Regions from separate parts of the Streptomyces sp. CNH189 genome, predicted to be linked through region 1. Evidence: riboswitches for the same ligand, from Rfam matches in the RefSeq annotation. Region 1 holds a riboswitch; the other holds the start of a gene.
The links. A riboswitch is a leader RNA that binds a small molecule or an ion and turns the genes downstream of it on or off. The one in region 1 is predicted to bind S-adenosylmethionine.
Positions count from the first base shown of each region.

Region 2: another riboswitch for S-adenosylmethionine. It lies ahead of B100_RS0101015 (aminotransferase class V-fold PLP-dependent enzyme); the one in region 1 lies ahead of thrC (threonine synthase).

Region 1 covers NZ_AZUS01000005.1:113,613-127,780, forward strand. The annotation lists gene cdgB (diguanylate cyclase CdgB) at 38-1,720, shown strand; gene B100_RS0109155 (carbohydrate-binding protein) at 1,835-2,767, shown strand; gene B100_RS0109160 (1-phosphofructokinase) at 2,891-3,820, opposite strand; gene nagA (N-acetylglucosamine-6-phosphate deacetylase) at 3,940-5,103, opposite strand; gene B100_RS0109170 (ROK family protein) at 5,103-6,068, opposite strand; gene B100_RS0109175 (extracellular solute-binding protein) at 6,183-7,451, shown strand; gene B100_RS0109180 (DUF3263 domain-containing protein) at 7,461-7,697, shown strand; gene otsB (trehalose-phosphatase) at 7,863-8,723, opposite strand; gene B100_RS0109190 (trehalose-6-phosphate synthase) at 8,754-10,145, opposite strand; gene B100_RS0109195 (glucosyl-3-phosphoglycerate synthase) at 10,218-11,186, opposite strand; SAM riboswitch class I at 11,323-11,470, shown strand; gene thrC (threonine synthase) at 11,488-12,789, shown strand; gene B100_RS0109205 (MoaD/ThiS family protein) at 12,879-13,154, shown strand; gene B100_RS0109210 (cold-shock protein) at 13,585-13,788, shown strand.
Region 2 covers NZ_AZUS01000001.1:221,082-235,249, forward strand. The annotation lists gene B100_RS0100985 (C40 family peptidase) at 1-678, opposite strand, end outside; gene B100_RS0100990 (NlpC/P60 family protein) at 866-1,906, opposite strand; gene B100_RS0100995 (NYN domain-containing protein) at 2,138-3,481, opposite strand; gene B100_RS0101000 (hypothetical protein) at 3,549-3,788, opposite strand; gene B100_RS0101005 (rhomboid family intramembrane serine protease) at 3,945-4,670, shown strand; gene B100_RS0101010 (Lrp/AsnC family transcriptional regulator) at 4,667-4,948, shown strand; gene B100_RS0101015 (aminotransferase class V-fold PLP-dependent enzyme) at 4,983-6,359, opposite strand; SAM riboswitch class IV at 6,521-6,637, opposite strand; gene trpD (anthranilate phosphoribosyltransferase) at 6,710-7,774, opposite strand; gene qcrB (cytochrome bc1 complex cytochrome b subunit) at 7,924-9,561, opposite strand; gene qcrA (cytochrome bc1 complex Rieske iron-sulfur subunit) at 9,558-10,616, opposite strand; gene qcrC (cytochrome bc1 complex diheme cytochrome c subunit) at 10,613-11,425, opposite strand; gene ctaE (aa3-type cytochrome oxidase subunit III) at 11,507-12,118, opposite strand; gene B100_RS0101045 (response regulator) at 12,334-12,735, shown strand; gene B100_RS0101050 (Ig-like domain-containing protein) at 12,795-14,087, opposite strand.

The DNA.
Region 1 (14,168 bases):
CCTTGATGCGCTGCGAGGTCTCGGGGGGAGGGCGAGGATGGAGACCGAGTCGGAACCCTACGTCCGTCTGGCATCCCTGCGACAACTCCACCGGGCCATGGCCGACATGAACACGGCCCGCAGCCTGGCGGACACGTTGCAGACGGTCGCCGACGGCGTCGTGGGCGCCCTCGGGTACGAGCTGGCCTGCGTCAATCTCGTACGCCCCGACGGCGATCTCGTGGTCGCCGCCCTCGCAGGGAACGCGGCCGCCGAGGCCCTCATCACCGGCCGGGTCGGCTCGCGGGACTCCTGGGAGCGCCGGCTCACCATGGGCGAGCGCTGGGGCGATCTGATCTTCATACCGCACACCGAGGGCTGGGTCCTCGACGACGACGACGTCCCGCAGTGGTACACCGACGGTCCCGCTCCCCGCTTCGAGGACGAGTGGCACCCCGCCGACCGCCTCTTCGCCCCCATGTACGCGCCCGGACCGCAGGGCGGCGGCACCTCCGGCGAGCTGATCGGCGTGCTCTCCGTCGACCGCCCGCGCAACGGCCGCAGGCCCGGCGCCTGGGGCCGTGAGGCCCTGACGATGTACGCCTTCCAGGCCGCCATCGCCATCAGCAACGCCCGGCTGCGTTCCAACATGCAGCGCGCCCTGGTCCGCCTGGAGCGCGAGCAGCAGGCGCTGCGGGCCAGCGAGGAGAGCTTCCGGCAGGCCTTCGAGTACGCCCCCTCAGGCATGGCCATCGCCGAGATGGGCGGCGACCAGCACGGCCGCATCCTGCGCACCAACGACGCCCTGTGCCGCCTACTGGGCCGGCCCGCCTCCGCGATGCGCCGCTACTCCTTCTCCGACCTGGTCCACCCCGAGGACATAGGCACCCTGCTGCGCACCTCCGCCGAGGGCGGCCGGGCGGAGCTGCGGCTGTGCCGCCGCGACGGCAGCTACGTCTGGGTCTCCCTGCGCAACTCCGTGGTCGCCGACGCCGCCGACGGCCCGCGCTTCCTGCTCACCCACGTCGAGGACATCGAGGAGCGCAAGCGCCGCGAGCTCCAGCTCGCCCACCGCGCCTCCCACGACTCCCTCACCGGACTGCCGAACTCCGCCGAACTGCGCGCCCGGCTCTCCTCCCGGCTGTGCCGGCAGCAGCCGCAGACGCTGCCCGCCGCCGTGGACTCCATGGAGCCCTACGAGTCCTTCGACTCCCACGACGCCTACGGCCCGCCCGCCTTCGACCGGGGGCACGACTTCGACTTCCCGCCCGGCAGCGACGACTACGACGGCTACGACCACCATGTGCACACCGTCGCGCCCGCACCGGACGCCGACGACGGCACCAAGGGGCTCGCGGTGCTCTTCTGCGACCTCGACGGCTTCAAGTCGATCAACGACCGCTTCGGGCACAACGCGGGCGACGCGGTGCTCATCGAGGTCGCCCGCCGGCTCAGCAACGGCGTGCGGGACGGCGACACCGTGGCCCGGCTCGGCGGTGACGAATTCGTCATCCTCGCCGACGGCCTCGGCAGGGCCGACGCACAGGACCTCGCGGTCCGGCTGCGCAACGAGATCATCCAGCCCATCCGGGCCGAGGGGCGGGCCGTCCGGGTCGGGGCCAGCTTCGGCATCGGGTGGGCCCACTGCGGGATGACGGCCGACGAAGTATTGAAATCGGCCGACGAACGGATGTACGTCGAGAAACGATCTCGTCCCAAACAGCACCGGCGCGCCGGCTGACGTGCAGGTCGGCCGATTGATGCGGTCCGCATCACCCTTTCGGGTCAGGGAGACCGGGTAGGCTCGCCTTCTCCGCACACGTACGCACCCGATCCGCAGCTAGGAGCACAGGGGATGACGCCCGGCAACAACGGCGCGAGCACGCCCGAGGACGACGACCCGTTCGGCTACCTGTACGCCGACGGGCAGGCCAACGGAGCCCAGCCGCCGTCCGGGGGCTACGGCTACCCGAACTCGGTCAACCGGGTGCGGCCGGTCGGGACCCGCCAGTACGGCCAGCCGGGCCCCGCCCCGCAGGCACCGCCCCAGCAGGGCGCCTACGGCCAGCCCAACACCCACTACGCCGCCCCGGAGACGCTGCCGGGCGGCGCGACGACCGCGCACTCCCCGCAGCCGTCGCACGGCGGGGGCGGCCGGGGCCGCGGCCCGAACACCAAGGGGCTGCTGATCGGCGCGATCGCCGTGGTCGCCGCGGTCGTGATCGGCATCGGCGTGGCCATGATCAGCGGTGACGACGACGACAAGGGCGGCAACGAGGCGGGCCCCACCCCGACCGCCACCCAGGACACCGGCAAGCCGAGCCCTTCGGCGAGCGAGAGCGCCGAGGAGCAGTTTGAGTCGCCGACGATCGACGCGAAGGCGCTCCGTCTGTCGCCGGGGGTGACGACCGCCTCGGACGTCGAGGGCGCCGAGTCCGACGGCGGCGTCTACCTCACGAACCTCAACCAGCCGGGAGCCTCGGTCACCTGGACCGTCGACGGCATTCCGAAGGACGGCCCGTACACGGTCTTCTTCCGCTACAGCACCGCCGACGAGCCCCAGTCGATGACGCTCACCGTCAACGGCAAGCCCTTCGGCAACAAGCTGAACATGGACAACTTCGCCCGTGCCAAGGACGGCGACTTCTCCAAGGGCTGGACCAAGACCTACGCCTGGCCGACGCTGACCAAGGGCACCAACACCATCTCGCTGTCCTGCGGCGACGGCGACAAGTGCAACGTCCTGCTGGACCAGTTGTGGATCAAGGAAGGTCAGGTCAAGAAGTAAGCAGCAGCGAGGCGGCGGCCGTCGGCGTGCTGCACACCGGCGACCGCCGCCCAAGGCTGTCAGATGCGTCCGACCTCGACGCACGGAGCAGCGACCCAGCGTGCTTTTCAGGCGTAGTCGATCTCAGGCCGCACTGACTTCCTTGGTCACCGTGACCTTCGCCAGCAGCTCCTGGTAAGTGCCGCGGTCGAACTCCCCGGCAACCGGGGAGACGACCGTTGCCGTGGACAGGGCGACCGCGCGGGTCAGGCGGTCGGGCCAGGGGCGGTGCTCCACCAGGGCGGACAGCAGGCCCGCGACGGCCGAGTCGCCCGCGCCGGTCGGGTTGCCGGCCAGGCGGGCCGGCGGGGTCGCGCGCCAGTGGCCCTCCGGGGTCACCGCGAGCAGGCCCTCCGCGCCCAGTGAGGCGACGACCGTGCCGGCGCCCCGGCGGCGGGCGTCCTGGGTGGCGCGCAGCGGCTCGTGGGAGCCGGTCAGTTCGGCCAGTTCGTCGGCGTTCGGTTTGATGATGTCGGGCCGGCCGGCCACGCCGCGGCGCAGCGCCGCGCCGCTGGTGTCGAGCAGCACCGGTACCCGGGCGGCGCGGGCCGTGCGGACCAGTCCCGCGTACGCGCCCACCGGGACGCCCGGGGGCAGGCTGCCGCACAGGGCCACCGCGGAGGCGGACGCCAGCAGGTCCTCGTAGACCTCCTGGAAGGCGGACCACTCGGCGTGGGTGATGTCCGGGCCGGGCTCGTTGACGTGGGTGGTGGCGCCCGTGCGCCCGTCGACCAGGGTCACCGTGCGCCGGGTGGTGCCGGAGACCGGGACCAGGGCGTCCGTGAGGCGCGGGACCTCGGTGAGCCGGTCCCGCAGGACACGTCCCGTCAGACCGCCGGCGAAACCCGTGACGGTCACCTCGTGGCCGAGCGCGGCCAGCACCCGCGCCACGTTGACGCCCTTGCCGCCGGGGCGTTCCAGCACCTCGGACACCCGGTGGGAGGCGCCCGCCCGCAGGGACGGGACGCGATAGGTGACGTCGAGAGCGGTGTTCAGTGTGACCGTGAGAATCACCGGGCCGACCTCCCCCTCTTGCCTGCCTTCCATGGGCCCCTGGCGTCACGATCATGCCAAAAGGAAGGCGGTCGGCCCACCCCCAGGACCGGCCACCCTGTGCCGATCCCGGGGACGGATCAGGCCAGTTGGGGAGCGACCACCCATTCTCCCCGGCGCATCACGCCCACCAGGTCGAAGGCGGCGTCCAGCACGACCAGGTCGGCGTCCTTGCCGGGCTCCAGCGAGCCGATGCGGTCGTCCAGATTCAGCAGCCGCGCCGGGTTGGCGGAGATCGCCGCGACGACGTCCTCCACAGGCAGCTTGTCCACCGTCACCGCCCGCTTGAAGGCGCGGTCCAGGGTGAGCGTGGAGCCGGCGATCGAGTTGCCCTCGACCAGCCGCGCCACACCGTCCGCGACCTCGACCTCCAGCGGGCCGAGCATGTAGCGGCCGTCGCCGAAGCCGGCCGCGTCCATCGCGTCGGTGATGAAGGCGACCCGCTCGCGGCCCGCGTGGTGGAACGCCAACTGCAGCGCGGCCGGGTGCAGATGCGTGCCGTCGTTGATCAGCTCGACGGTGACCCGCTCGTCCTCCAGCAGCGCGGTGATCGGGCCGGGGGCGCGGTGGCCGAGCGGCGGCATCGCGTTGAACAGGTGGGTGGCGACGCTCGCGCCCGCGTCGACGGCCGCCAGGGTCTGCTCGTAGGTGGCGTCGGTGTGGCCCACGGCCGCGATCACCCCGTGCTCGACGAGCAGCCGTACGGAGTCCAGGCCGCCCGGGAGCTCGGTGGCCAGGGTCATCATCCGAGCGTGGCCGTGGGCCGCGTCGATCAGCTTGCGGACCTCGGCCGGGTCGGGGTCGCGCAGCAGGCTCTCGTCGTGCGCGCCCTTGCGGCACGGGGAGATGAACGGCCCCTCGAAGTGGATGCCGGCGATGTCACCCTGCTGGGCCAGCTCCGCCAGCATTCCGGCGTGCCGGGCGAGGAAGTCCAGGTCGCCGGTGACGGCGGAGGCGACCAGCGTGGTGGTGCCATGCAGGCGGTGGGTACGCACGCCCTGGAGGACGTCCTCGGCGTCGCCGCCGGCGAAGGACGCCCCGCCGCCGCCGTGGTTGTGGAGGTCGACGAAGCCGGGGACCAGCCAGTGACCGCTCAGGTCGACCGTCTCGGCCGCACCCTCCGCCGGTGCCGGGCCGGGGGCCGTGGCCGCGATGCGTGTGCCCTCGACGGTCACGCTTGCGCCGTCCACGGTCCCGGTGGGCAGGACCACCCGGGCACCGGTGAGAACCTTGGTGGGGGCCATCAGGTGGTTACCTCCGAGGGGTCAGTGGTCTCGATCGAGGGGTTGGTGGTCTCGATCAGGTCCCAGGCGAGAAGCCCCGCGCCCAGGCATCCGGCGGTGTCCCCGAGAGCCGCGGGGACCAGGGACGGGAGCTTCTGGAAGGTGACCCGCCGTCGGACGGCCTCCCGCAGCGGTGTGAACAAGGTTTCCCCCGCCTCGGCGAGCCCGCCACCGATGATCAGCGTGCGGGGGTCCAGCAGGGTGAGCGCGGTGACCAGCCCGTCGGCGAGCGCGTCCACCGCGTCCTGCCACACCCGCACCGCCCGGGCGTCCCCCGACTCCACGGCCTTGGCGCAGTCCGCCGCGTCCGCGTCAGGGTCGCCGCAGGCCGCCGCCCACGCCTGGCTCACGGCCGACGCGGACGCGAACCGCTCCAGACAGCCGCGTTGACCGCAGGGACACGGGGTGCCGCCGGGCCGTACGACGATGTGGCCGATCTCGCCCGCGAAGCCGTGCGCCCCCGCCTCGACCCGGCCGTCGATACCGATGGCGCCCGCGATGCCGGTGCCGAGCGGGACGAACAGGAAGCGGTCGGCGCCGCGCCCCGCCCCGATCCGGCCCTCGGCCAGGCCGCCGGTGCGCACGTCGTGGCCGAGCGCCACGGGGACGCCGCCGAGCCGCTCGGTGAGCAGGGCGCGCAGCGGGACGTCCCGCCAGCCGAGGTTCGCCGCGAAGGCGGCGATGCCCTCCGCCTCGTCGACGATGCCGGGGACGGCGACCCCGGCGGCCGACGCCGGTTCGCCGAGTTCACGGATGCCGTGGGCGCGGAGGTCCGCCGCGAAGCCGAGGATGCCGTCGACGACCGCGTCCGGGCCGTGCTCACGGCCGGTGGGGCGGCGGGCCTGGTGCAGCAGCTCGCCGTCCGCCCCGACCAGGGCGGCCTTCATCCCGGTGCCGCCCACATCGAGGGCGATGACATGTTTCACGGGAAACAGTGTGGCCCGCCGACCCGCGAGAGGTCTAGTCCACTCACGTGGTGTAGACCTTAATCCGATTATCGGAACCACGGGCGGCGCTCGGCGCCGGGCAGGGGAGAGCACGTGCAGCGGCGGGTCAGGACAAGGACGATCGCGGCGGTGTCCGCGCTGGGACTCGCAGCGGTCCTCGGCGGATGCGGGGTCGGCGGCGAATCCTCCGACGTGACGCTCACCCTGGTCGCCGCCGACTACGGCAACGGCGCGGCCGACAGCTCCAGGAAATACTGGGCCGGCCTGGTCGATCGCTACGAGTCCGCCCACCCGGGCGTGACCGTCGACGTCAGCGTCTACTCGTGGAACGACGTCGACCGCAAGGTCAAGGAAATGGTCGACGCCGGCGACCCGCCGGACATGGCACAGATCGGCGCGTACGCCGACTACGCCTCCGAGGGCCTGCTCTACAAGGCCGGTGACCTGCTCTCCATCCCCGTTCAGGCGGACTTCCTCTCGCAGCTGTCCACCGCGGGCGAGGTCAACAGCGTGCAGTACGGCATGCCGTTCGCCGCGTCCACGCGGCTGCTCTTCTACAACAAGGAGCTGTTCAAGGAGGCCGGGCTCACCCCGCCGACGACCTGGGACGAGCTCACCGAGTGCGCCGAGGCCCTCAAGGCGCGCGGGGTGACGTACCCCTACGCGCTGCCGCTCGGCCCGGAGGAGGCGCAGGCCGAGACCATGCAGTGGATGCTGAGCGGCGACGGCGGCTACACCGACGTCGGCGGCACCTACGGCATCGACTCCACCGAGAACGTCGAGACCTTCAGCTGGCTGCGGGACGAACTGGTCGGCAAGGGCCTCACCGGACCCGTCGCGCCGGGCAAGCTGAACCGGGCCAAGGCGTTCGAGGCGTTCGCCGCCGGTGAGGTCGGCATGCTCAACGGGCATCCCTCACTGATGGAGATGGCCGAGAAGAAGGGCGTGAAGTACGGCATGGTGCCGACGCCGGGGGCCGACGGCCCGACGTCCTCCACGCTGGGTGTCGCCGACTGGATGACGGCGTTCGAGAAGAACGGGCACCGCGACGAGATCGGGGACTTCCTCGACTTCGTCTACAGCGAGAAGAACGTGGTCGCCTTCTCCCGTGAGTACGACCTGATGCCGGTCACCAACTCCGCGTCGCGGGCGATGTCCTCGTCCGGGCAGGACAAGGGACTCAAGCCGTTCATCGACCAGTTGCCGCTCTCGGAGCTGTACCCGGTGGGCAAGACGTCCTGGGCGGCGGTGAACGCCGAGGTCAAGAAGCAGATCGGCAAGGCCGTGGAGCCGAACGGCAGCCCGGCGGGCGTGCTGGGCGGGCTGCAGGCGACGGCCGTACGGGCGGAGAGCGCGGGGTAGCCTGCCGGCATGGGTGACGGTGAGGAGCTGGGGCGCCTCGAGCGGGATGTGCTCGCGCTGGAGCGGCGGGGGGCTGTGTCGCCGGGGGCGAAGGAGCGGGTGATCCGGGAGGAGCTGGGGTTGGTGCCGGTGCGGTACTACCAGCTGCTGAACGCCCTGCTGGACGACCCGCGGGCCCTGGCCCACGACCCCGTGACGGTGAACCGCCTGCGGCGCGTGCGAGAGGCGCGGCGCGCCGAGCGGTGACCTCCCGTCCCTGGGGGCTGCGCCCCCAGACCCCCTGTCGGCCCTGGCGGGCCTCGTCCTCAAACGCCGGACGGGCTGATCTCAGCCCCTCCGGCGTCTGAGGAGCGGGGTCCGGGGCGGAGCCCCGGGGCCGGGACGGGAAGGGGCGGCGGGGGCGAAACCCCCTCAGGCGAGGCGGGCTGCCAGTGTGCGCAGAAGCCGCACCACCCCGGACGGGCCGTCGACCACCAGGTCGGCTCGTTCGCGGAGCTCCGTGACCTCCTCGCTGCCGCTGCACACCAGCACCCCCGGCGTGCCCGACGCCCGCAGCTTGTCGACGGCGGTGAAGGCCGCCAGGTCCCCCAGGTCGTCACCGGCGTAGAGCACCGCCTCCGCCCCGATCTCCCGCGCGTACTCCAGCAGCGCGACCCCCTTGTCCATGCCCGGCGGCCGCAGTTCCAGGACCATGCGGCCGGGCTCGACGACCAGGCCGTGCCGGGTCGCGAGACCGGTGAGCGGCTCGCGCAGGGCCTCGAAGGCGGCCTGCGGATCGGCGGCCCTGCGGGTGTGGACGGCGACCGCCCGCCCCTTCTCCTCGATCCAGGTGCCCTGCCAGGCACCCACCCGGTCCAGCAGCCCCGGCAGCTCCGCGCGGGCGGCGGCGACGCCGGGATGCGGGGCGGGCGCGGTGACCGTGCCGGTGACGGCGTCCCAGCGCTCGGCGCCGTAGTGACCGAGCACCACCAGGTGCTCCAGACCGGATACGCCCGCGAAGCCCCCGTGCCGCACGGCGACGCCCGGAGGCCGGCCGGTGACGACCGCGACCGCCGCGACCTTCGGGGCGAGCGCGGCGAGCGCGGGCACCGCGTCCGGGTGCGCACGGGCCTGCTCCGGATCGGCGACGATCGGCGCGAGGGTCCCGTCGAAGTCGAGCCCGATCAGCGCCTTGCCGGGACGGGCGAGCAGCGCGTCCAGTCCCTCCCGCCCGGCCTGCGTGGCGGGCGTCGGCAGGGCTCCGGGGTCCGTGGAATCCGTGTGACTGGCCATGTGCCCCAACCTATCCACGCACGCCCCGTGTCACGCCTCGCGCAGCGCTTCCAACTGGTCCAGGAACCACCGTGCCGGTGGCAGCGCCGTCGCCGCCGCGGCCAGCCGCTTGCAGCGTTCCGTGCGGTCCTCCGGGCGCATCGACAGGGCCTCGTGCAGTGCCTCGGCGGTCTCCACGACGTCGTACGGGTTGACGGTGATCGCGTCGTCGCCCAGCTCCTCGTGGGCGCCGGCCTCCCGGGACAGCACCAGCGCGCAGCCCGCCTCGGAGACCACCGGGACCTCCTTGGCGACCAGGTTCATGCCGTCGCGGATGGGGTTGACCAGGGCGACGTCGGCCAGCCGGTAGGCGGCCAGCGAGCGCGCGAAGTCGTCCTTGACGTGCAGCACGACCGGACGCCAGCCCGGGGTGCCGTACTGCTCGTTGATCTCGTCGGCGAGCCGCCGCACCTCGGCGGTGTAGTCGCGGTAGACGGCGAGGTCCTGCCGGGAGGGGTAGGCGAAGGCGACGTGCACCACGCGCTCGCGCCACTCGGGGCGGCCGTCCAGCAGCTGCCGGTACGCCAGCAGGCCGCGCACGATGTTCTTGGACAGCTCGGTGCGGTCCACCCGGACGATCGTCCGGCGCCCCTCACCGATCTCCTCCTTCAGCGCGGCCATCCGCTCGTCCACGTCCGCCTCGTGGGAGCGGGCGCGCAGGAAGTCCGCGTCGGCGCCCAGGCCGTGCACCCCGATCCGGGTGTCGCCGAGCCCGCCCGCGAAGCGCTCGCAGCACGCGGTGAACGCGTCCGCCCAGCGGCGGGTGAGGAAGCCGAGCCGGTCGGCGCCGAGCATCCCGCGCAGCACCTGGCGCGCGATGTCGTCGGGCAGCATCGCGAAGTACTCGGGCGGCGCCCACGGGGTGTGCGAGAAGTGGCCGATGCGCAGGTCGGGGCGGAGTTCGCGGAGCATCCCGGGGACCAGGGTGAGGTGGTAGTCCTGCACCAGCACCGCCGCGCCCTCGGCCGCCTCCTGGGCCAGCGCCTCGGCGAACGCCCGGTTGTAGGTCTCGTAGGAGGCCCACTGCCGGCGGAACTCCGCGTCGAAGGCGGGCTCCAGCGGGGTCTGGTACAGCATGTGGTGCACGAACCACAGCACCGAGTTCGCGATGCCGTTGTACGCGTCCGCGTGCACGTCCGCCGGGACGTCCAGCATCCGCACGCCGTCCTCGCCCACCCCGCGCCGCACGGCCTCGCGGTCGCCGTCGGACAGCGCCGAGCACACCCACAGCGCACCCGTCTCAGGACCGATCGCGGAGAGGCCGGACACCAGTCCGCCGCCACCCCGCTTGGCCCGCAGCGAACCGTCGTCCACCACCTCGTACGACACCGGCCCCCGGTTGGAGGCGACCAGCACCTGAGCTGCACCGAAGCTTGAAGCCATACGCCTCAACCTAGCCCGGCCCCCCGGGCCTCAAACGTGCCGGTGCGTCACACCGGCCGGCGACGGTCGGGGTCAGGCCACCCGGCGCGCCTGGTACTCCTCGATCTCCGTCATCGGCGGCCGTTCCTCCGTGTCCACCGAGTACGTGCGGGGCTCGAAGGCGTCCCCGGCCCGCTCGAACTGGGTCAGCGAGGGACGCAGCAGATGGCCGCGGGCCAGCCGCAGCTGCGCGGTGCGGTAGATCGCGGCGGCCATCCGGCCGAGCGCCTGGCCGTCCTGGTGCCGGTGCTTGCGCACCCCGACGTCCACCTGCGCCAGCGCGTCCAGGCCCACCAGATGCAGGGCGTCGACCAGCATGCCCAGCTCGACGCCGTACCCGACGGGGAACGGGAGCTGTTCGAGGAGGCCGCGGCGGGCCGCGTACTCGCCGCCCAGCGGCTGGACGAAACCGGCCAGCTGCGGCCAGTGCATGTTGAGCAGCGGGCGGGCCATCAGCTCCGTGACCCGGCCGCCCTGCCCGGCGCCCGCGCCGGTGGTGCTCCCGTCGGCCAGGGTCAGGGGCCGGTCGTACATGGCCTTGACCAGCTGGAGGTCGGGGTCGGTGAGCAGCGGGCCGACGATGCCGGTGACGAAGTCGGAGGAGAAGTCCCTGAGGTCGGCGTCGACGAAGCACACGATGTCGCCGCGGGTGACCAGCAGCGACCGCCACAGCACCTCGCCCTTGCCGGGCACGGCCGGTATGCGGGACAGGATCGCGTCCCGGTGCACCACCCGCGCGCCGGCCGCCGCGGCCTCCTCGGCGGTGCGGTCGGTGGAGCCGGAGTCGATCACCACCACCTCGTCGACCAGCGGGACCTGGAGCACCAGGTCGTGCCGGACGACCGAGACGATCTCGCCGACCGTGGCCTCCTCGTTGAGGGCGGGCAGCACCACGCTCACGGTCTGCCCCGAGGCCCGTTTCGCCGCCAGGATCCGGTGCAGGGGACGGTCGGCCAGCGACCAGGAGCGCTCGATCAGCCAGCGCTCGACTTCTTCCAGCACGGTCCGGGCTCCTCACTGGCCGGTGATCCATCTCGGGGTTCGGACGGCTCCCGCCGCCGTCCGGGCCTTCGGTTACAGTCTTGAACAACGCCAGCGACCCTCGCATGCCGGGGTCGCCGGGCGCACAACTGAACACCGCTCATCCAGAGGGGCAGAGGGATACGGCCCGATGAAGCCCCGGCAACCCTCCAGTCGGTTCCTGTCACGCGGACGTGGCGAGGCTCCCGGCTAGGGAAGGTGCCAAATCCGTCTCACGGCGAGATGCGTCGTGAGGAAGATGAGGAGAAAGGGCCTCGCCTCCATGGCTGTGCAGACTTTTGCAAGCACCACCGCAAGCACCACCGACTCCGCGAACACCGTCGACCTCGGCCCCGCCGCCGCGCTGTCCTGCCGCGAGTGCGGCCACCGCGTGCCTCTCGGTCCGGTCTTCGCCTGCGAGGAGTGTTTCGGCCCGCTGGAGATCGCCTACGACTTCTCGGGTTACGACACCGAAGAGCTCCGCAAGCGCATCGAGGCGGGCCCCGCGAACATCTGGCGCTACGCGCCGCTGCTGCCCGTCCCCGCGGACGTGGCGACCAAGCCCAACCTGAACCCGGGCTGGACCAAGCTGGTCCAGGCCGACAACCTGGCCCGCGAGCTGGGCGTCACCGGCGGTCTCTACGTCAAGGACGACTCCGGCAACCCCACGCACTCCTTCAAGGACCGCGTCGTCGCCCAGGCCCTGGAGGCCGCGCGCGCCTTCGGCTTCACCACGCTCTCCTGCTCCTCCACCGGCAACCTGGCCGGCGCGGTCGGTGCCGCCGCCGCCCGGGCCGGCTTCCGCTCCTGCGTGTTCATCCCGCACGACCTGGAGCAGGGCAAGATCGTCATGGCCGCCGTGTACGGCGGCGAGCTCGTCGGCATCGAGGGCAACTACGACGACGTGAACCGTTTCTGCTCCGAGCTGATCGGCGACCCGGCCGGCGAGGGCTGGGGCTTCGTCAACGTCAACCTGCGGCCGTACTACGCCGAGGGCTCCAAGACCCTCGCGTACGAGGTCTGCGAGCAGCTCGGCTGGCGGCTCCCGGACCAGATCGTGGTCCCGATCGCCTCCGGCTCGCAGCTCACGAAGATCGACAAGGGGCTGCAGGAGCTGATCAGGCTCGGGCTCGTCGAGGACCGGCCGTACAAGATCTTCGGTGCGCAGGCCGAGGGCTGCTCGCCGGTGTCCACCGCGTACAAGGCGGGGCACGACGTGGTCCGGCCGCAGAAGCCGAACACCATCGCCAAGTCGCTGGCCATCGGCAACCCGGCGGACGGCCCGTACGTGCTCGACATCGCCCGGCGCACCGGCGGCGCGGTGGAGGACGTCACGGACGAGCAGGTCGTCGACGCGATCAAGCTGCTCGCGCGCACCGAGGGGATCTTCGCGGAGACCGCGGGCGGGGTCACGGTGGGCGTGACGAAGAAGCTGATCGAGAGCGGGGCGCTGGATCCGTCCCTCACCACGGTGGTGTTGAACACCGGGGACGGGCTCAAGACGTTGGACGCTGTGGCGGGGACCGGGCTGACGGCGACGATTCGTCCCAGCCTGGAGTCGTTCCGTGAGGCCGGGCTCGTCTGAAGGCCGCTTCGTCTCTCATCCGCGGGCCGGTGGGGGTTTGTCGCGCAGTTCCCCGCGCCCCTGGGAAGTCATCCGACCGGAGGTTCAAAGTGAGTGTTACCGTCCGTATTCCTACCATTCTGCGTACCTACACCGGGGGCAAGGCCGAGGTCGCCGCCGAGGGCGGGACCCTCGGCGAGGTCATCAAGGACCTGGAGAAGAACCACACCGGCATCGCCGCCCGGGTCCTGGACGACCAGGGCAAGCTGCGCCGGTTCGTCAACGTCTACGTGAACGACGACGACGTGCGGTTCGAGCAGGGCCTCGAAACGGCCACCCCGGACGGGGCCGGCGTGTCGATCATCCCGGCGGTCGCCGGAGGCTGATCATTACCTTCGGTAATGACGGTTACCGAGCGTTTGCGACATTGCCCCTTCCGTGAGAGATGCGGAGGGGGCAATTCCATGTGATTGAGCGCGGTAGAGTTGGGGAACGCGCTCCCGATCCATTGATCGAGAAGCCTGAATTCCTGCCGCTGACCCGACTGGATGTAGCCAAAGTGCGGGCTCCTTTCGCGGCTTTTGTCTCCTTCGCCCGGCCCGACTTGCCCTGAATTCTGGCGAATTCTTGTCACATTCCGGACCGGTGGCGTCCAGATTTCTCGTCCGATTGACCTGTTGCAGACGGCAGTTGGACAGATACATTCAGCCGCGGTCGACGCGTTCCGGCGCACGCCCCCAACCGTTGGGGGGTGAGGTCTGACCCGGGTCCGCGAAGTGTGGATCTGTGCAAGGGCCAGTAATAGGGGAGTTAGGCATGGCTCAGGGCACCGTCAAGTGGTTCAACGCGGAGAAGGGGTACGGCTTCATCGCGGTCGACGGTGGTGCGGATGTTTTCGTCCACTACAGCGCCATCCAGATGGACGGCTACCGCACCCTTGAAGAGGGCCAGCGGGTCGAGTTCGAGATCTCGCAGGGTCAGAAGGGCCCGCAGGCCGACATGGTTCGCGTCACCGCCTGAACGCGCTACCAGCCGCACGCACATCTTCTGCCGGCGAAGGGCCCGCACCTCTCGGGGTGCGGGCCCTTCGTCATGCCCGGAACACCGGAACGCCCGGTGCGGTGGCGCTCGAAGTCCGCTAGGGGCGTGACAGGCGCGTGCGCCGCGCGCGCCGTGTTCGCGCGCGGCTGAGACCGGGCCCGAGCCCTTGGTACGCCTGGGCCGGACGGCTGCCGGGGGTCCGCCCGCCGCGACGCCGCTTCGCCGGTGTGCCTTGCACTCTCGGGGGTCGAGTGCTAATCATTGGCGTTAGCACTCTGAAGGTGAGAGTGACAACGAAGGACCGGGTCGGTGAGGCCCGCCAGGTCACGTGGGGCAAGGAACCACAGGCCGGCGAGCCG
Region 2 (14,168 bases), on a different contig from region 1:
CGCGCGTCCCGAGGCGGGGGCGCCGCCGGGGCCGAGCAGGTCGGCGCGGGCGGAGCGGGAGGCCCGGTCCCAGGCGGCGCGTTCACCGGCCGGGAGGGAGTTGAGCAGCCGGCGGGCCTCGGCGAGCTTGCCCTCCACGGTCCGCTTGTGGGTGGCGGCGGCCTTGCGGCTGCGCTCCAGCGCGCCGAGCCGTCCGGACGCCTCGGCGCGGTCCTGGGCCAGGGAACGCAACGTGCCGCGGAGCTTCTTCAGTTCGGCGCTCTGGTGGACGCCGATCCGGTCGAGCGCGGAGGCCTTCTCGAGGTAGTCCTCCGGGTCGTCGGAGAGCAGCAGGGCCAGGGTGGGCTCCAGCCCGCCGGAGCGGTACTGCGAGCCGGCGAGCGAACCCAGCGACTCCCGCATGGTGTTGACGCGCTGCTGCTTGCGGGCGATCACGTCCTGGACGTCGGCGATCTCCCGGCGCAGGGTTTCGGCCCGCTCCCCGGCCGCGTTGTACGCCTCGGTGGCCTTCTCCGCCTCCTCGTAGAGGCGGTCGACCTCGGCCCGGGTGTCCTCCTGCGGCGCGGCCGTGGCCGGCACCGCGCCGAGCGCGGTGGCCGCCGCGGAGAGCAGGCCGAGGGCGAGGACGGTGCTCCGGTCGGATCCTGAAGACGGTGCGGTACGACGATGGGACCCCACGGGAAGCCGCGCTCCTTCCGCTGGCGGACAGGGAAACGCGGCAGACAGTAGCCTCCAGGGCCGCCGTCATATCCACGGCCAGGGCGGGTACACACGGTGACGCCCCGCCTGTGACCTGGGGTCGAGGCGGGGCGTGGGACGGAGCCGGACCGCCGGGAATCCCCCGAACGGGGGCACCCGGGTCGGGTCAGACGCGCACGCCGAACATGAAGGGGCCGCCGATGGTGTTCATCGACTCGTAGCGCACGACGGTGCCGGTGCGGGGGGCGTGGATGATCTGGCCGTTGCCCGCGTAGAGGCCCACGTGGTGCAGGTCGTTGAAGAAGAACACCAGGTCGCCGACCTTGAGCTGGTCCACCGAGTAGATCTTGGTGCCGGCCCCGGTCTGGGCCTCGGAGGTACGCGGGATGCCGACGCCGGCCTGCGCGTACGCCCAGGAGGTCAGGCCCGAGCAGTCGTAGGAGGACGGACCGGTGGCGCCGTAGACGTACGGGGTGCCGAGCTTGCTCTGCGCGGCGGCGAAGGCGGCGGCGGCGCGGCCGGAGCCGGCCGGGACGTTGACCGAGAGGGCGTCGCGCTCGCTGGCGCGGGTGGCGCGGCTCTGCTCGTCGGCGAGCTGCGCCTTCTCAGCGGCGGTGAGGCTGTTCAGCAGCTTCTGCGCGCTGGCGAGCTTGCCCTGGACTTCCTTCTTCTTCTTGCCCAGTTCGGCGCGGGTGGAGGAGAGGTCCTTGAGCTTCTCGGCGGCCTCGGAGCGCTGCTGGGCGAGCTCGCGCTGCTTCTCCTGAATCTTCTTCAGACCCTCGACCTGCTGGGCGCTCAACTGGTCGAGCGTGGACGCCTTGTCGAGGTAGTCGTCCGGGTCGGCGGAGAGGAACAGCTGCACCGACGGGTCTATGCCGCCGCTGCGGTACTGGGCGCTGGCCATCGAACCCAGGCCGTCGCGCAGGTCGTTGAGCTCCTGCTGCCCCTTCGCGACGTTGTCCTGGATGGTGGAGATCTCCTTCTGGAGCTTCTCCTGCTTCTCCTTGGCGCCGTTGTACTTCTCGGTGGCCTGCTCGGCCTGCTCGTAGAGCTTGTCGACCTTGGTCTTGACCTCGTCCTTGCTCGGCTTCTCGCTCGGGGCGGCGTTGGCAGCCTGCGAGCTCATGACGACGGCGGCAGCGGCGGCGGTGGTGAGCACAGTCACGCGTGCGCGGCTCGGCTGCTTGGGACGACGGTGGGACGCCACGGAGACGAGCTCCTTCTCGAGAGTGATCGCGCGAGCGAGGGTTCGAAGGCTGACCCTAGTGATTCTCTTGTGATCAGTTCAAATCCCTGGGCACAAAATCTCCGCTACAGCGCGTTTATCGCACCGCAACTCACCTGCAGTGACGTTCTCTTGACGCTACGTTGCGTGACGGTTCCGTCAATTCGGGCATTGATCAGGTACGTTGCACGAGGGACGGATGTGCATCAGATATCAGGAAAGCCTTTTGAGGAGCACGGCGGACGCGACGGGGCGCGCGCCGGCGCGTGCGACCCCGTCGGCGACCTCGCGGTCGGTGGAGGCGACGATGACCGGCCGCCCCGGAGGCTCTGCGCGCACCAGCTGGCGGATGAGTTCGTCCGCGGTGACGCCCGGCTTGGAGAAGAGCACCCGCACCCCGCGCGGCGGGGCCAGCAGGACCGGCGCGGCGAGTTCGGCGCCGTCGAAGACACAGGTGACCTCGGCGCCGGTCTGCGCGGCGAGTTGCGCCAGCTGCCCCAGCAGGCGCAATCGCTGCTTCTCCAGAGGCATTTGGGGATAGCCGGTCTTGGTGACGTTGTAGCCGTCGACGACCAGGTGCGCCTGCGGCAGCGCCAGCAGCTGGTCGACGATGGCGGGGTCGTCCTCGGACAGCGCGCGGGCGGCGATGTCCTTCGGGGTCATCCGGCCCGGCTCCACGGCGTCCACGGTCTCCGCGGGCCGCACCGACACGGGAGGCAGCGCCAGTTCGCGCCGCAGCCCCTGGGCGGCGTCCAGCACGGTGTCGAGCAGCAGCCGTACCCGCATGTCCTCGACGCTGCGGCCCTCGCGGGCGGCCCGGCGTGCGGCCTCCAGGGCGGCCTCGGTCTCCCCCAGCCGGGCCTTGAGGCGCCGGCTCTCGCTCTCGGCGGCCGACACCTGGGCATGCCCCTCGGCGCGTACGGCCTCCATCTCGCCCCGCAGCTTGCGCACGGCGGCCTCGCCGCGCTTGACGTCCGCGAGGGCGGAGCGCAGCTTGCGGTGGAGCGACTCGGTCTCCTTCTTCGCCGCGTCCAGCTCGGCGCGCAGCCGCTCGGTCTCGGACCTGGTGTGGTCACGGGCCCGGTCCAGTTCGGCGCGCAGCCGCTCCAGCTCGGCGCGGGTCTCCTCGTCGGCGCGCTCGGCGTCGGCGCGCTGGGCCTCCTCGCCGGCGGCGGTGACCAGCTTGACCCAACCGGCCGGGCGGAGCACATAGGCCGCGGCCGCCACATCGAGCGGGTCCGCGGCCGGGGGCGGGGAGCCGGAGTCCAGGGCGCCGGTCAGTTCCGGCTGGGCCTCTCTGAGCTTCTCCCCGATGCGCTGCCGGAACAGCGGGTCGGTCTCCAGCGCCGCCGCCATGGCGTTCCCGGCGAACTTGGCGCGGCGGCTCGGGGTGAACCGTGCGTACTGCCGCAGCTGCGCGGGCAGCTCGGCGACCGTGAGCCCGCCGAAGCCGTCCGCGACGATCTGGACGACCCGGCGGCGCACTCCGTCGGGCAGCGGGCGGTCGAGCACCTCGGCGGTGCCGTCCTGCGGCCCCCCGCCCGTGGTCTCCGCCATCCGTCACACCCCAATGCCTGTGTGCGGCCCCGCCCCGGGGGCCGCCGTCAGCGGGGCCCGCTCCGCTTCAGGAGCCGGCGCCCGGCCTGTCCACGAGTTCCACCTGATCCACGGCGTTGCACCAGCGGCACCGTACCGACTCGATCGTCTCATCGAGCACCTCGCGCTCCTCGACCTTGGGCTCTCCGGCCAGATCGAGGTGCACGTACTCGACGACCTTCGACGAGCGGGTCACGTCGAAACGGGTGAGGTTGCCGCAGAGCGTGCAACGCCACCGCGTCGAGGTGGTCGGCAGAGGAACCGTCATCGTGGCTGTTCGCCTTCCTTCCAGTGTCCGTGACGCACCGGGCGGCCGGTGCGTGTGGCTCGTAACCCTACGGCCTGCCGGGTGCCCGCCGCCCGCCTGTCCACGGCGGCGAGGCGGTCTGCGTGGGTGCGTCCGGTTACGTCATGCTCTGTAGCCATGATCCGCAACTGGGCCGCGGCGGCCGCCGGGGCGATCCGGACCACTCCCGCTCCGGTCACCCGCACCCTGATCGTGCTGTGCTGCCTGGTCTTCCTCGTCGGGCCGGCCTCGGGCCTGCATCCGGCCCACGGCTCCGGGGACGAGCTGCTCGCCGCCCAGCGCGCCTACTTCCGCCGCTGGGGCGTGATCCCCGCAGACCTGTTCGACGGGTCCCTCGCGGCCGTCCTCACCCCCGCCACGGCGCTGTTCGTGCACGGCAGCTGGGTGCACCTGCTCGGCAACATGCTGTTCCTCCACGTGTTCGGACCGATGACCGAGACACGGATGGGCCGGGTGCGGTTCGCCTTGTGCTACGCGGGCTGCGGCTACCTCGCCCTGCTGGGGTACGCCGCCGCCAACGCCGGCTCCGAGCGGTCCCTGGTCGGGGCCTCGGGAGCGATCTCGGCGGTCCTCGGGGCGTTCCTGTTCCTGTTCCCCCGGGGGCGGGTCACCAGTCTCCTGCCGTTCGCCCTCTTCCTGCCGGTACGGCTGCCCGCGTGGGTGGTGCTGCCGTTCTGGGCGGCCCTGCAGTGGGCGGCGGCGGGAGGCGGGCCGGGGGTGGCCCATCTGGCGCACCTGGTGGGCTTCGGCCTGGGGTTCGGCTGCGCATGGGTGTGGCGCGGCGGGGCGACTACAGTGAGGTCCGCCCCTGCTCCGGCTCCCGAGGGAGAGAACCAGCCGTGATCACCGCGATCGTCCTCATCAAGACCAGCGTGGACCGGATCCCCGAGATCGCGGAACAGATCGCCGCGCTGGACAGCGTCAGCGAGGTCTTCTCCGTCACCGGCACGTACGACCTGATCGCCATGGTGCGGGTCCGTGAGCACGAGGACCTGGCGGAGGTCATCCCCGGCCGGATCAGCAAGATCCAGGGGGTCGAGGGCACGGACACGCATGTGGCGTTCCGCACGTACTCCCAGCACGACCTGGAGGCCGCGTTCGCCATCGGTCTGGACAGCTAGCCCACTCCCGGGGCTCCGCTCCGGGCCCCGCTCCTCAAACGCCGGAGGGGCTGTTCGTAGCCGACGTGGCCGGCACGCACCGTCCCTCCACCGTCCGGTAGGACCACCGCGCTCCGTCACGGATCAGCTCCCGCACCGCCCGCACGAACCGCTCGACGTGCTCGTCCGGCGTCCCGGCCCCGAAGCTGACCCGAATCGCGTTGAGCGAGCCCGCGTCCGGCGCCCCGCACTCCCCCTGGCCCCCCGCCTCACTGCCCACCAGCCGCCGCACCAGCGGGTGCGCGCAGAACAGCCCGTCCCGCACACCGATGCCGTACTCCGCGGACAGTGCCGCCGCGAAGTGGGAGCTGTTCCAGCCCTCGACCACGAAGGACAGCACACCGACCCGCGGCGCGTCGTGGCCGAACAGTGACAGGAACCGCACTTCGGGCACGTCCGCCAGCCCCTTCCGCACCGCGCCGACCAGCGCGTCCTCGCGCGCGGCCAGCGCGTCGAAGCCGGCCTCGGTGAGCGCCGCGCAGGCGGAGGCGACGGCGTGGGCGCCGATGACGTTGGGCGAGCCGGCCTCGTGGCGGGCGGCGCCGTCGTGCCACTCGACGTCCACCCCGCCGTCCGCGCGCCGGGTGACCTTGCGGCTGGCGCCGCCGCCCGCGAGGTAGGGCTCGGCCTCGCGCAGCCAGTCGGCGCGCCCTGCCAGCACCCCGGAGCCGAAGGGCGCGTACAGCTTGTGCCCGGAGAAGGCGACCCAGTCGACGTCCAGGTCGCGCACGCTCACCGCGCGGTGCGGGGCGAGTTGGGCGGCGTCCAGCACGATCCGGGCGCCGTGCGCGTGCGCGGCGGCGGCCAGTTCACGGACCGGCCACAGCTCACCGGTGACGTTGGAGGCTCCGGTCACGCAGACCAGGGCCGGGCCGTAGGGGTCGCGGTCGGCTAGGGCCCGCTCCAGGGTCGCGACGGCCTGCGCGGGGCTGCCCGGCGCGTCCAGGTAGGTCACCCGGGCGCCCCGCCAGGGCAGCAGGGAGGCATGGTGCTCGGTCTCGAAGACGAAGACCTCGCACCCCTCGGGCAGGGCGGCGGCGAGCAGGTTGAGGGAGTCGGTGGTGGACCGGGTGAACACCACCTGGTCCTCGATGCGGCAGTCGAGGAACTCGGCGACCGTCCGGCGGGCGTTCTCGAACAGGTCGGTGGACAACTGCGACAGGTACCCGGCGCCCCGGTGGACGCTGCCGTAGTACGGGGCGTACGCGGCCACGTCGTCCCAGACGCGCTGGAGGGCGGGGGCGCTGGCGGCATAGTCGAGCGCGGCGTAGGTGACCTCGCCGCCGGTGACGAGCGGGACGGTGACGTCCCGGCCGAGGACGGGCAGCGGGGCACGGACGGACGGGGCGGCGGCAACGGCGGAGACGGACATGGCGGAACTCCCGTGAGGCAGGACGGATCCCCGCGCGAGCGGACGGCGCGCAGGCGCGGGAAGAAGAGTGAAAGGGGTGTGCGGAGGCGGGGCTCGACGCCCTAGCGCATTCGCTTGCTCACGGAAGGCTCCTCGACGACCAGGACCCCTGGTGTGCGAGGGGTCCGCGCTTGCCGTGCGCCCTGCTGCTCACGGCCTGGTCCTCACCCGGGGCACCCCGCCACGGACGGAGGGTTGCCGGACAGCCGGCCGGGGCCTTGTGGCTGTCACTCATGACCTGACAGGGAAATTACGTGAGGTGACCGGCGTCCCGCAACCCGAGTCCGGATCGCGGGACAACCGCACGGTTCTCAGGCGTTGCTGACGGCCACCCAGCGCTCCAGGACGCGCTTGGCGGAGCCGGAGTCGACCGACTCGGCCGCCTTGTCCATCCCGGCGCGGATCTGCTCGGTGAGCGTGCCGCCGCCCGGCTCCAGCGCCACCAGCGCCGCCGCGGAGTTCAGCAGCACCGCGTCCCGCACCGGGCCCCGTTCGCCGTCCAGCAGGCGGCGGGCGACCTCGGCGTTGTAGGAGGCGTCGGCGCCGCGCAGCGCCTCCACCGGCACCAGCTCGATGCCGACGTCACGCGGGTCGAAGCTCTCCTCGGTCACCGCGCCGTCGCGGACCACCCACACCCGGGAGGTGCTGGTGGTGGTCAGCTCGTCCAGGCCGTCGTCGCCGCGGAACACCAGCGAGGAGTGGCCGCGCCCAGCGAACACCCCGGCCATGATGGGCGCCATCCGCGGGTCGGCGACGCCGACCGCCTGGGCCTTCACCTGGGCCGGATTGGCCAGCGGGCCGAGGAAGTTGAACACCGTGCGGATGCCGAGCTGGCCGCGGGCGGCAGCCACGTGGCGCAGCGCCGGGTGGAACTTCACCGCGAAGCAGAAGGTGATTCCGGCCTCCTCGGCGACCTCGGCGACCCGGCGGGGGGTGAGTTCGAGGTTGACGCCCAGCTTCTCCAGGACGTCGGAGGCGCCGGAGGCGGAGGACGCGGCGCGGTTGCCGTGCTTCACGACCTTCGCGCCGGCGCCGGCCACGACGATGGAGGACATGGTGGAGATGTTCACCGTCTTGGCGCCGTCGCCGCCGGTGCCGACGATGTCGACGGTGGCGCCCGGTACGTCGATGACGTTGGCGTGGGCGTACAGCGCCCGGACGCAGCCGGTGATCTCCTCGACCGTCTCGCCCTTGGCGCGCAGGGACACCGCGAAGCCCGCGATCTGCGCGTCGGTCGCCTCGCCGCGCATGATCAGGTCCATCGCCCAGGCGGTGTCGTCGGCGGACAGGTTCCGTCCGTCCAGGAGGCCGTTCAGCAGGGCGGGCCAGGAGCGGCCCGCCGCGTTGTCGCCTCCAGCGGGGGTCACAGCGCTCATGGTCGCTCCTGACGGTCGTAGCGGGTGGCCGGGACCGGCGCGGTCCCGGACCCACCCTATCCAGCCCCGGGTACGGCGAAGGGCCCCCGTCCGCAGAACGGACGGGGGCCCTTCACTGTCGTGTGGCGACGGGTGGAGTACTTGAGGGATCAGTGGTGGCCGTGGCCGCTCGTGATCTCCTTGTACTCCTCGACGGTCGGCTTCGGAATCTGGGACTCCTCGCCGTAGAAGCCCTTGCTGAGCTTCGCGCGCAGCTTCTCGCCGGCCTTCACCTTGCGCCGGACGCCGTTCTCGTCGACCTCCGGGCCGAGCTCGAGCGGCCGGGGCTGCTCGTGCGCGGTGAGGGTGTACAGCTGCTCCTGGCTGAGCGGCTCGTGCACCTCGATGAACTCACCGTGCGGCAGGCGCTTGATGATGCCCGACTCGCGGCCGTGCAGCACCTTCTCCTTGTCCCGGCGCTGCAGACCGAGGCAGATGCGCTTGGTGATGACGAACGCCACGACCGGGGCGACGAAGAACGCGATCCGGACGAACCAGGTGATGGCGTTGATCGACAGGTGGAAGTGCGTGGCCCAGATGTCGTTGCCGCCGCCGATGAGGAGCACGAAGTACAGCGTCATCCAGGCGACACCGAACGCCGTGCGCGTCGGGGCGTTGCGCGGGCGGTCCAGGATGTGGTGCTCGCGCTTGTCGCCGGTGACCCAGGACTCGATGAACGGCCACACCGCGATGGCCGCCAGGACCAGCGGGAAGATCATCAGCGGGATGAACACACCCAGGACGAGCGTGTGACCCCAGAAGTTGATCTCCCAGCCCGGCATGACACGGATCAGGCCCTCGGAGAAGCCCATGTACCAGTCCGGCTGGGCACCGGTGGAGACCATGTCCGGCCGGTAGGGGCCGATGGCCCAGATCGGGTTGATCGTGGCGATCGCCGCGACGGCCGCGAGCACACCGAAGACCAGGAAGAAGAAGCCTCCGGCCTTGGCCATGTACACCGGCAGCAGCGGCATGCCGACCACGTTCTTGTTGGTCTTTCCGGGGCCCGCGAACTGCGTGTGCTTGTGGTAGAAGACCAGGATCAGGTGCGCCACCACGAGGCCGAGCATGATGCCCGGCAGCAGCAGGACGTGGATCGAGAAGAACCGGGCCACGAAGTCGTCGCCGGGGAACTCGCCGCCGAAGAGGAAGAACGAGATGTACGTGCCGACGATCGGCACGGACAGGATCGCGCCCTCCATGAAGCGGATACCGGTGCCGGAGAGCAGGTCGTCCGGGAGCGAGTAGCCGGTGAAACCGGTGAACATGCCCAGGACGAGCAGCAGGAAGCCGAACAGCCAGTTGATCTCACGCGGCTTGCGGAACGCGCCGGTGAAGAACACGCGCATCATGTGCACGAACATGCCGGCCACGAAGATCAGCGCGGCCCAGTGGTGGATCTGCCGGATGAGCAGACCGCCACGGACGTCGAAGCTGATGTCCAGCGTCGACTTGTAGGCCTCACTCATCAGCTGGCCCTGCAGCGGGACGTAGCTGCCGTGGTACTCCACCTCGTTCATCGACGGGTGGAAGAACAGCGTCAGGTACACACCCGTGAGGATGATGATGATGAAGCTGTACAGGCAGATCTCACCCAGCATGAACGACCAGTGGTCGGGGAAGATCTTGCGCATGTTGGCCTTGGCCAGGGAGTAGATCCCCAGCCTGCCGTCCGCCCAGTCGGCGACCCGCTCACCGGCCGGTGCCTTCCCGCGCGAGCGGGAATCGGTGCTGGTCGTAGTACTCATCCGCGCTCCCAGAAAGCAGGGCCGACGGGCTCTTCGAAGTCGCCGAGCGCTTCGAGGTAACCCTCGTCGTTCACGCCGATGCGCAGCTGCGGCAGCGGGTGACCGGCGGGACCGAAGATCACCTTGGCGCCGTCGGAGAGGTCGAAGGTGGACTGGTGGCAGGGGCACAGCGCGTGGTGCGTCTGCTGCTCGTACAGGGAGATCGGGCAACCGACGTGGGTGCAGATCTTCGAGTAGGCAAGGATGCCCTCGTGCGACCACTCGAGCGAGCGCCTGTCCTTGATGTCGTCCGGCTGGATGCGGACCAGCATCAGGGCGGCCTTGGCGATCTCGGTCTGGAACCCGTGGTCGTGCTCCTCCAGGCCTTCGGGCTTGGCGAAGGTCAGCGAACCCACGATCAGGTCCGACGGGCGCAGCGGCTCGTTGGTGTTCATGTTGACGAGCAGCTTGCCCTTGCCCCACAGGGTGTGGCGCAGCTTGTCCTCGGGCAGCGGCCCGAGGTCGCGCAGCAGCACCACACCGGAGAGCGGGAACAGCGCCAGCGCGCCGAACATGGTGTTGCGGATCAGCTTCCGGCGGCCGATCACCGACTCCTTGGCGCCCTGGCGGAAGTCGTCCATGACCTTCGCCCGGAGCTCGGGAGAGGCCTCGATCGGGTGACGTTCGTCGGTCAGCTCGTGGTCCGACATCAGCGTGCGGGCCCAGTGGACCGCGCCGGCGCCGATGCAGAACAGGGCCAGGCCGAGCGTCATGCCCAGCGCGAAGTTCAGCGCGCTGATGTGGCCGAGCGGCCAGATGTAGACCGACTTGTCGACCGGGATGGCCACGTACGAGGCGATGAAGCCGACGGTGGCCAGCATCGACACGGTGAACAGCAGGGCCACCATGCGCTCGGACCGTTTGGCGGCCCGCTCGTCGATGTCCTGGATCCGCGGCTCGTGCGGCGGCAGGCCGGGGTCGGCGAACGGGTTCTGCTCGTTGGCGAGCTTCACCGCTCCGTGGCCGGTCTCCTGCGCTGCGGGCAGGTTCTCTTCGGGAATGTCTTGGCTACTCATGACTTCTTGGCCTTTGCGGTCCGAGCGGCGACCCAGACGGCGACCGCGATCAGGGCGCCCAGTCCGAAGACCCAGGCGAACAGACCCTCGGAGACGGGGCCGAGGCCTCCCAGCGACAGGCCGCCGGGGCTCTCGGTGTCCTCGCCGTTGACCGCGTTCAGGTACGCGATGACGTCCTTCTTGTTCTGCTCCGACAGCGTGGTGTCGGGGAAGGAGGGCATGTTCTGCGGGCCGGTGAGCATGGCCTCGTAGATGTGCTTCGGCGAGACGCCGTCCAGGCTCGGGGCGTACTTGCCGTGCGTGAGCGCACCGCCCTTGCCGGTGAAGTTGTGGCACTGCGCGCAGTTGTTGCGGAACAGCTCACCGCCCTTGGCGGCGTCGGCACCCTCGGGGCCGTACTGCGCCTCCGTCGGGATGGCCGGGCCGGCGCCCAGGGAGGCGATGTACGCCGCCAGCTGGTCGATCTCGGCCTGGCTGTAGATGTTCCTCTTGCGCGGGACCTGCGCGCTCTGCGAGGTGGCGGCCGGCATGCGGCCGGTGCTCACCTGGAAGTCGACCGCCGCGGCGCCCACGCCCACCAGGCTGGGGCCGTCGGACGTGCCCTGGCCACCGGTGCCGTGGCAGCTGGCGCAGCCGACCGTGTAGAGCTTCTGGCCCTCCTTGATCGTGAGGGACTGGGCGGTTTCGTCGGCCTGCGCCTTGTCCGCGGGTGCGAACACGGCGTACAGCCCCCCGGTGCATGCCAGCGCGAGGAGTAGGACGACGAGCGCCGCCAGCGGATGGCGTCGTCGTGCGGAGAGCTTTTTCACGGATTACCCCGGTGTCAGGATCTTCTGCGTCGATGCTTCTGTTGGGTGCGCTGTGTCCAGCGCGCGCGGATGAGGGCCCGCCTACTTGATCATGTAGATCGTGGCGAAGAGGCCGATCCAGACGACATCGACGAAGTGCCAGTAGTAGGACACGACGATGGCCGCGGTCGCCTGTTCGTGGGTGAACCTCCGGGCCGCGTAGGTCCGGCCCAGGACCAGCAGGAAGGCGATCAGGCCGCCCGTCACGTGCAGGCCGTGGAAGCCGGTGGTCAGGTAGAAGGCCGAGCCGTACGCGTCGGAGGAGAGGGACAGGCCCTCGTGCTTGACCAGCTCGGTGTACTCGAAGACCTGGCCGCCGATGAACACCGCGCCCATGATGAAGGTGACGATGAACCACATCCGGAGCTTCTTCACATCACCGCGCTCGGCGGCGAAGACGCCGAGCTGGCAGGTGAGCGAGGAGAGCACCAGGATCGTGGTGTTCGTCGCCGAGAACGGGAAGTTCAGCAGGTCGGCCTTCTCCGACCAGAATTCCGGTCCCGTCACCGATCGCAGGGTGAAGTACATCGCGAAGAGGGCCGCGAAGAACATCAGCTCGGAACTCAGCCAGATGATGGTTCCGACGCTGGTGAGGTTCGGTCGGTTGACCGACGGGTGCGCGTGCCCGGTGTCTACTGTCGTTGCTGTCGCCACGCCGACATTATGTCGGTCGCTTATCCCGCCCTCACTCCCGGGGGTGCCGTTCGGTGTGTTCGCCCCTCCTGGACTGCCCGTATGGCCCATGGAAGCCCCCTTCGAAGCCGTGTCCGAACCAGTGTTGACGGGCGGTCCGAGGGGGTAGCATCCGCGCCATCGGTACCCGAGGGTCCCGACCGAGCCGTGCCCTCTCTCTTACGCGTGGAGGAACAATGCAGGCGACCGCCACGGTGCTGGTCTACAGCGACGACGCCAACACCCGGGAGCAGGTGCGGCTCGCCACCGGGCGGCGCCCGGCGCCGGACGTGCCCCTGGTGGAGTTCGTCGAGTGCGCGACGCCGGCGGCCGTGCTCAAGGAGCTGGACCGCGGCGGCATCGACGTGTGCGTGCTGGACGGCGAGGCCGTTCCGATGGGCGGCATGGGGATGTGCCGCCAGATCAAGGACGAGATCTACAACTGCCCGCCGGTGCTGCTGCTGATCGGGCGGCCGCAGGACGCCTGGCTGGCGACCTGGAGCCGCGCGGAGGCCGCGGTGACGCTTCCGGTGGAGCCGGTGGAGTTCGCGTCCGCCCTGGCCTCGCTGCTGCGGCGGAAGGCGCTGGCGGGCGCCTGAGCCACCCTGCCGCGGCGGGGCGGTGCCCCGCCGCGGTCCTGTGACGCCTCCCGCGGGCCTCATACGGTCGCGGGACGCAGGCGCGCCGCCTCCCCGGTGTCGGGCGCCGTCCCGCCGGCTGTCAGGGCGCTGCCGGCGCGCCACTTGTCCCAGTCCAGGTTCCAGTCGCCGAAGCCGTTGCCGAACGGCTCCATCGTGTCGCCCTCGGAGTTCACGACCTCGACGAGGTCGCCCTGACGGAAGGTGTCGAAGAACCACTCGGCGTCGGCGGTGCTCATGCCCACGCAGCCGTGGCTGACGTTGGCGTGGCCCTGGGAGCCGACGGACCACGGGGCGGCGTGCACGTACTCGCCGCTCCAGGTCACCCGGGTGGCGAAGTGCACGTCCAGGTCGTACGACTCGGACGAGCCCTCGGCGATGCCCACGGTGGTGCTGCGCATGCGTACGAAGCGTTCCTTGGCGAGCACCACCTTGACGCCGTTGCGGGTCTCGAAGCCGGGCTTGCCGGTGGTGACGGGGATCTGCTTGATCTCCTCGTCGTTCTTGAAGACCGTCAGCCGGTGCGTGGCCGCGTCGGTGAGGGCTATCACCCGGTCGCCGGTGCGGATCGTCAGCGGCTTCGCCGCGCCGCCCCTGAGCCGGTCCCCGATCCTGATGCCCTCCAGGTTGCTGCGCACCTGGACGGTGGCCTGGGCGGGCCAGTAGTCCTTGGGACGGAAGTGCAGCTTCTTGTCGTCGACCCAGTGCCAGGCGCCGGTCACGGCGGGCGTGGAGTCGACCTTCAGGCCGCGTTCCACGACGGCCCGCTGGGCCCGGTCCTTGACCGGCTCGCTGAGTTCCGCGACGAGCGGCTGGCCGACGCCGTACGTGCCCGCCTCGGGGCCGAAGGTGACGCCCAGCCGCTTGGCGGTGCCCGGCTTGCCCGTCGTGAAGGTGAGGACCTTGCGGCCCGGCGCGCCGTCCTCGTCCTCGGTGCTCACGCGGACCGTGTACTGGACGTCGGCGGCCAGCGGGGTGGTGCTGTGCCAGCGGCTGCCGTCGGCGGCCAGTTCGCCCGCCAGACGGCGTCCGGCGGCGTCCACGGCGATGACGTCCGTGATACGCCCGTCGGAGTCCTCGGCGACGATCTCGAGGGGCTTGTCGGGGTCGGCGGGCTTGCCCTCTTCGAGGGAGCCGCTGAAGGAGATCTGGTCCGCCGCGTCGTACGGCTCGGCGGACAGCGGGCTGCCGTCGGAGGAGCAGCCGGTGACGCCCGCGCCGAGGGCCGTCACCAGCAGCGTGCAGCCGATGAGGCGGCCCCGGCGGGCCCGGGGGCCCCGGCGGCCGGTCCGGGGGGACTCTGTGTCTCTCATGGCCTCACGCTAGGAAGCCGGGGCCGCACCGGCTCACCGGGGCGGCCCGAACGGGTGAGGCGGATGCGGCAAAAACGGGAG